DNA from 2 places in the Shewanella sp. SG44-6 genome. Region 2 is predicted to be linked to the other one. Evidence: riboswitches for the same ligand, from Rfam matches in the RefSeq annotation. Region 2 holds a riboswitch; the other holds the start of a gene.
The links. Region 2 has a riboswitch for lysine ahead of H5185_RS17150 (Na+/H+ antiporter NhaC family protein). Riboswitches for the same ligand answer to the same signal wherever they lie in the genome.
Positions count from the first base shown of each region.

Region 1 (3,833 bases), on a different contig from region 2:
AGCAAATCGCGCCATTTTCGCTGGGCTAACGTTCTCAGCTATCACCCCGCGATAGCTTAAATAAGCCAATATACCTTTAGCATCCACGAGTGCGTCATCAAGATCAATGCGTTCTTGGCTGGCAAGCTCTAAGGTAAATGCCGACATGGGTACCGAAAAATCTCGGCCCTGGCTCGCTGCATATTGAGTTAATTGCCACCATGGACAAAATGTAGCTTCATCCATCGCGCCACCAAAACTATTGGGGATAACGAGGGTATAGGGTATTGAAAAATATCTCGCGGCATCGATATCATACTCAGGACAATAAAGATGTTTACACGATTTAGGGCCGGTATGTAAATCAAGCACTATGTCGGCTTGGTGCGCCATGGTCTGTAAATTTACCGCCAGACGATGACCTGTTGAGATCCCAAAAGGTTGCGCTAAGCGCTTTTGGCATGCTTCCACTAACATCGAGCGATAAGCCTGAAACAAAGCGTTATCGGTTAAATGTTGGTGTTCGCGATACCAAGCTTGAACATCCACTTGGTGATCAAAATACTCTCGATTCCAATTAACACCTGTAATAGGGTCAAATCGTCCTAAGGTAAACTCGCCACTCTTCTGATTAATTCCTAGCGGATTAGCTAATGGCGCAAAGGTAATATTACCTAACACCTGATAACCTTCCAACAAGGTCATCAGTTGATAAATTACCGCATTGCCCATCAACTAATATGAACATTGGCCTGAATATAGACACTAGGCGCAGAACTCTCACTACCAATGAATGAATATAGCGGCACTGTCAATGCTTGCCCTGTCGCCAACTCCCCGACCTGTACAGACGATTGGATTGCTTTAGTCATCTCAACACTCAAACAGATTTTGATGTAAGGCATTAACCACTTGCGCCGCCTCAGATTCAGCCACCAACACACATAAATTATGTGGGCTAGCACCTTGACAAATCATCCGTACATTATGGTTTTCAAGCACTTTAAACACCCGGCTACAAATACCCGCCGTCGAGGCGATACGATTACCAATAATGGCGATTAAGGCTAAATTTTCTTCAACTCTGACACGACAATGCTGCGATAGCTCTTGTAATAACGATTCGCTTAATAATCCTTGCCCGCTTGAATCAGAACCCGTTTTATCCAGCGTTAGCGATACGTTTACTTCAGAAGTGGTGATTAAATCAACCGATATTTTATGCCTTGCTAAGGTTGCAAACGTTTCTGCTAAAAAGCCTTGAGCATGCAACATTTGTAAACTATGAAGATTCAATAAAGTTTGATCGCGGCGCAATGCAACGGCTCTAAAAACAGGGGTATCTTCCACTTGATGACGGATCCAAGTTCCCCCCATTTCAGGTGCTTTACTGGATCCTACAAACACCTGAATTTTTTGTCTAACTGCCGGTAAAATGGTCGCAGGATGCAATACTTTAGCGCCGAAGGTGGCCATCTCAGCCGCTTCATTAAAACTAATTTCTGCAATAGGGCGAGCATTAGGCGCAAGTCGAGGGTCAGTGGTATAAATTCCGGCAACATCAGTCCAAATTTCAACCGCTGTAGCACAGAGGGCTTCAGCAAGTAGAGCTGCTGAATAATCACTGCCTCCACGGCCTAATGTCGTAGTTTTACCACTGTCATCTGCGCCAATGAAACCTTGAGTGACAATGACATAACGTGCAAGTAACGGCTGTAAAAAATCACCTGACAATGTTGCTATAGCTTCAATTTGTGGTTCTGCACGGCCAAAATGACTGTCGGTACGTAACACTTGACGTACATCAAAATGATCGGATGCGGTGCCTTTTTCACGGATAACGGCTGAAAATAAAATCGAAGAACATTGCTCGCCCGTCGACAGTAATTCGTCCATCACCGCTTTGCTACGATCCAGCTCTAGCGATTCACTTAATACCGACATCCGGCTGAGAATTTTATCAATGCTGGCGGCCACGTCTTGAGGACGTCCTAATTCGTCTAGGATCGCATATTGAATTTTGGCGATTTGCTTAAGCAATATCAAACGACGTTCATCATTAACATTCGCTTGGGTTAGCTCAACTAATAAGTTAGTCACACCACTGGAGGCGCTCACCACCACCAAACGAGTAGCAGGATTCGCCAAAACGATATCGGCACAACGACTCATAGAGGCATAGTCAGCCACTGACGTGCCACCAAATTTGGCAACCACTAATTCTGAGCGATGACTCTCAGGCGCAACATTATCTGGGGCAAGGTTCATACAGACGCCTCCGCAGTTTGCGAAAGACAACAAAATAAGATGTGATTTACTAACATGATATACGCTCCGAACACACTACGTTCGAAGAGCCTGGTGCTAAGATAACGCACCCTTATAGAAGGGAAACAGCAATCATCACCAGAAGCTCTCCACCAAAAAAATAGGTGACAATCGTTAGGATTCAGCCTAAACGACCGATATCAATGTTTGCCAAACAAACTGATACCTCGGCGCTAATCTCCATCATAAGTGGTCATTGGACTGGCATCCTCTCACTTACTACCTAGTTAACGCTCCTCTTCTGTTCCTCCCTAAGGAGGGAGTTGAAAATAGCAACAAATACCCTATCAAGTCAATCAGCAAAAACAGTAAAAAACACAGTTCTGCTAAAAATCGTGAATATTTGATAATTCAGGCACAGCAATAGCGGTTATATAATTGTTCTAGATTACGAAATAAAAGCCAATATCAAGCTAAAAAAACATCATGAACGCAATATATCGAGACAATTAACGCTGTATTGTATCTTTTTATAGTGCAATGTATTGTTTAACCGTTTAATTGCTTGAATAAACTTATCACTCATCACGGATATGACCGCACTCTGGCAGTTCATACACCAAACGCAGTCGGTGATTAAACGCCCCCATAGCCACTTCCGGTTTAATGGTATCAAGACATGCAATCAAGGATATTAAACCTCTATTAACATAATAAATAGCATATTGATTAAACTCGCGACCAAGCTCAACAGCCTGTTCTTTATCAATAAAAATAGCCCAACTCTTTTCCATATGCGACAAATCAGGTGCCGCACCGACTAGCGCGCGATAGGGACGATTATATTGTTGGATTTTAGATTGAAGCTGGCGATCAAGTAAGCGATTTTGACTAGGAGAGAGCCTAGTGCCGAGGGGGTTATGAGCAGTAACAATTGCAAATGGGAAATCATCAGAAAGGCGCTGAGTGAACAAAAAATGAGTTGTTTGATAGTCATCCCACAATGAATCTATAACATTTTTCATAGTAAATTTTCGTCAATTAAGCCAAAAATAGTCTATCAGATAGCTTAAATATCTAAAAGGTTTGAGATCTAGATCACAAGAATAATATTTAAAAATCATTAACTATTATAATGTTATCAACATTAATCTTTTATGTACTTCATTGGTATATTAATTTTTTAACATTTAATTTGTTAACAAATACCTAAAACGAGTACAATACCCTCTACTCATTAATAAATCACTTTTAGCGAAGTTGGCTACATACACCTCAAAAGCTCAGCAAATATTGTTGAGAGTGTGGTGATTTATTGATGTAAAGTTTACAGTCGTACTAAATTTGTTCTACATTTGATAAAACATTCATACGATTAAATAAGTTTGCGATAGAAGGAACTATCTTTCTAAATGGCATTCATAGTAAGTAAGCTTAGTTATAACAAATTTACACCACTTTTTACATCATCATGCTTTAAGTGCAAACGCACATCATAGTGTCATGATAATAAATAGACGTAAGCAGACTCAGTAACCAGCATTAACCGTTACGTAATAGAGTTTATAGAGAGTGTTTAATTCAGG
Region 1 covers NZ_JACJER010000025.1:38,516-42,348, reverse strand. The annotation lists partial or broken gene H5185_RS06770 (succinylglutamate desuccinylase/aspartoacylase family protein) at 1-851, opposite strand, end outside; gene lysC (lysine-sensitive aspartokinase 3) at 853-2,247, opposite strand; lysine riboswitch at 2,382-2,556, opposite strand; gene H5185_RS06760 (DUF3293 domain-containing protein) at 2,826-3,272, opposite strand.
Region 1: it holds a riboswitch for lysine, as region 2 does, so the genes downstream of both, lysC (lysine-sensitive aspartokinase 3) here and H5185_RS17150 (Na+/H+ antiporter NhaC family protein) in region 2, are expected to answer to the same signal.

Region 2 (3,833 bases):
CATACCGCGCTCACGATAATTATAAGAAGACTGCAGTAACGAAGTTGATTTACCGGCATTCATCGCCGAATAATAAAAGTACAGTTGCGCCAAAATATAGCGTCCTAATGGTTAGACAGTCAGTATCGTCCATATTACCTTTTTTAACTTCGCAACAACAAACAAAAATGCCGTATTCGTTATGAATACGGCATTTTTTCAAAGCTTAATCAATCGGCTTATTACTCATAAGTATCGGGATGTAGCATTACTTTTTTGCCCAAAAGTACAATACTAGGATACTGATAAGAAACAACGCACTACAACAAATCAATCCAGCCATTAACGAGCCCGTAAACCCAAGCACAATATAACCGACGAAACTAATCAATGCAGCGATAAGTGCATAAGGAAGCTGGGTCACCACATGATCGATATGATGGCAACTCGCCCCCGTTGATGACAAAATAGTGGTATCGGAAATAGGTGAGCAATGGTCACCAAATACGGCACCAGAAAGCACAGCTGCTAGCATAGGTAGCATCATGGTGCTATCACTTCCCATCGCCATATCGGCCGCTATAGGCAACATAATACCGAAGGTTCCCCAACTCGTTCCCGTTGAAAATGCGGTGATCCCAGCCAATAGAAATAACATGGCAGGCAATAGCGCAAACGGAATATTATCAGTTGCTAAACTGGCCATGAACTTACCGGTTTCAAGCTGACCAATGACACTTGATATCGTCCAAGCGAACAATAAAATATAAATAGCGGGTAACATTGAACGAGCACCAACAGAGATGCCTTTGAGCAACATAGACAGCTCTACTTTCTGTTGAAATGCCAACAACACTGTCGCAATCAAACCGACGATAGAACCAAAAAACAATGATGAACTCACATCAGTATTTTCAAATGCACCTAGTACACTAAACATCTGCTCTTTAGCCGCTAATGCTTCTGCCCCACTAGAGACCATAAAATAAAGGGTCGCAAATACTAATATCGCAATCGGTAAAAATAAACCAATCACTTTACCGGTATCAGCTTCAGGTAAATCAGTAACTGCTCCCGGTGGTTGGCCTTTTGATTCATCATACAACTCACCACGAAGTGCATTTAATTCATGCTGACGCATTGGTCCTATGTTTAAACTGAACGTCGCCACACACACTAGTAATAATAATGAGAACACGGCATAAAAGTTCATCGGGATCATCTGTATAAAGACACTTAAATGACCTGAGTCAGCAAAACCATGTGCAGTTAGAATGCCGCCAATAAGCGCAATAATATAGGCCCCCCAGCTTGATACCGGGGAAATAACGCAAATCGGTGCCGCGGTAGAATCTAAAATATAGGCAAGTTTTGCGCGTGAAATATGGTATCTGTCCGTGATAGGCCTTGAAATAGAACCTACGACTAAACTATTGAAGTAGTCATCAATAAAGACTACACAGCCTAAAAAAATGGTCATTAACTTAGCATCGCGCTTATTACGAATGCGCAGTTTGGCCCAATCAGCAAAAGCACGAGCAGAACCACTAACGGTGATCAATGCGGTTATCATGCCCAGCACAACCAAAAAACCTAAGATATATACGTTCCAACTATTCAGTGCAGCATCTTTCCAAACGAGCTGACTCGCTGTACTTAAAATATATTCGCTGCTGCCAACCAATGAAAAATCGGTCAGCAATAAGGCACCAAAAATAATACCTAACCCCAAAGACAGCAATACCTTACGGGTTAAAATAGCCAGTGTAATTGCCAAAAGTGGTGGCAAAACAGAAAGTGCCGAATCGGCATAACTTATTATCATAATTTAATTATTTCTTCGTTGGATACGAATAGAGAAAAACTAGAAATAAGACTCGCCATACACAGAAAGTATATGGGTTAACTTATCTAGTAGCACTCCACAGAAATATCCATTTAATATGAATATCATTATTTTTATCACGTAGATAAAAACACTATGACAGTACAGCCCCTTTCGAGAACTGGCCCAACAAATGAGGGCGATCACCTCACTTATTTCGGCATTGCATCCTTTTAGGTTGAATTATTGGCATCACCCAATTCAACCTGACTATTATGCAATGCACCTCTACTTTTGTATTTGTAATCATAAATAGCCCATTACAAACAGCGCGCACATACAATCATAAACCACACGCTCTATACCAGCAAAAAAGTCCTAAACTACAGCACAAATAACAATATTATTAACTATAGCCACAATTTAATAGCATTAGTTTAACGTTTCTAATGCAAATGCACACTATCGCACTGAATACAAAAACGGCAACTGGATAACCCGACTGACACCTTTGCTCATAAAAACATCCATATGATAAAAAATATCAATAAAAAAGGTTCCTACTTTACCAAGTAGAAACCTTTTAATCTGAACGATTGGCTAGTAGAACGACACGTTAAACAAGCTAATGACTCAATTTGGGTCAATAATAAGCCATTAAAGCAGATTATTTAATGCAGGAACGGCTTCAAATAAGTCCGCGACTAAACCGTAATCTGCCACCTGGAAAATAGGCGCTTCAGGATCTTTGTTAATAGCCACAATCACCTTAGAGTCTTTCATTCCGGCAAGATGTTGAATCGCACCAGAAATGCCCACAGCAATATACAGATCAGGGGCAACAATCTTACCTGTTTGTCCCACTTGTAAATCGTTAGGCACAAAGCCAGCATCCACAGCGGCACGAGATGCACCTACTGCTGCGCCAAGCTTATCGGCTAGCTGTTCTAAAATAGTAAAGTTTTCACCACTCCCCATGCCGCGGCCACCAGAGACAATAATGCCTGCATTACCTAGCTCTGGACGGGCTGATTCAGTTAACGACTGAGACACGAACTCAGTGCGAGCATCAATAGCTTGACTTAGGTTAACCACTTCAGCATTGCCCGTTGACGCGACAGCATCAAATGCACTTGAACGCACAGTCATGACTTTCTTCGCGTCTAAACTCTGCACTGTCGACAGCGCATTACCGGCATAAATAGGACGCACAAAAGTGTCACTACTGACCACTTCAATGACTTCTGAAATTTGAGAAACATCTAACAATGCTGCGACACGAGGCAATGTATCTTTACCAATACTGGTTGCTGCAGCCAAGATATGTTCATAATCAGCTGCAATCTCAACGACCAACTTAGAAACGTTTTCCGCTAATTGAGCACCATATTGAGTTGCATCAGCAACTAATACTTTACTCACACCGGCTAAGTGTTGTGCTGCCGTTACCGCAGCAGAACAATCAACGCCCGCTACCAGTATATGAATATCACCGCCAATGGCGGCAGCTGCGCTAACGACTTTGGCCGTGTCAGTTTTCAAACTCACATTATCGTGTTCTGCTAATACTAAAATGGTCATGTTAGATCACCTTCGCTTCATTTTTTAACTTATCGACTAACGCCTCAACAGAAGACACCATAATGCCAGCTTTACGCTCAACCGGAGGTGTTACGCTGATCACTGTTTGATGTGTTTTCAAGCTCACACCTAAATCAGCCACAGTCATAATGTCTAATGGCTTGCGTTTAGCTTTCATAATATTGGGTAATGAAGCATAGCGAGGTTCGTTCAAACGTAAATCAACCGTGACAATGGCAGGTAAAGGCATTTTCAGGGTTTGCAGTCCGCCATCTATTTCACGAGTAACGGTGATCATATCACCATCAACTTTTACTTCTGATGCAAATGTCGCTTGTGGCATATCAGTTAGTGCCGCTAACATTTGTCCAGTTTGGTTGTTATCGCCGTCAATAGACTGCTTACCAAAAATAATTAACTGCGCTTGTTCTTTTTCTTGCACAGCTTT
Region 2 covers NZ_JACJER010000115.1:6,847-10,679, reverse strand. The annotation lists gene H5185_RS17155 (thymidine kinase) at 1-93, opposite strand, end outside; gene H5185_RS17150 (Na+/H+ antiporter NhaC family protein) at 248-1,804, opposite strand; lysine riboswitch at 1,887-2,103, opposite strand; gene H5185_RS17145 (electron transfer flavoprotein subunit alpha/FixB family protein) at 2,462-3,385, opposite strand; gene H5185_RS17140 (electron transfer flavoprotein subunit beta/FixA family protein) at 3,387-3,833, opposite strand, start outside.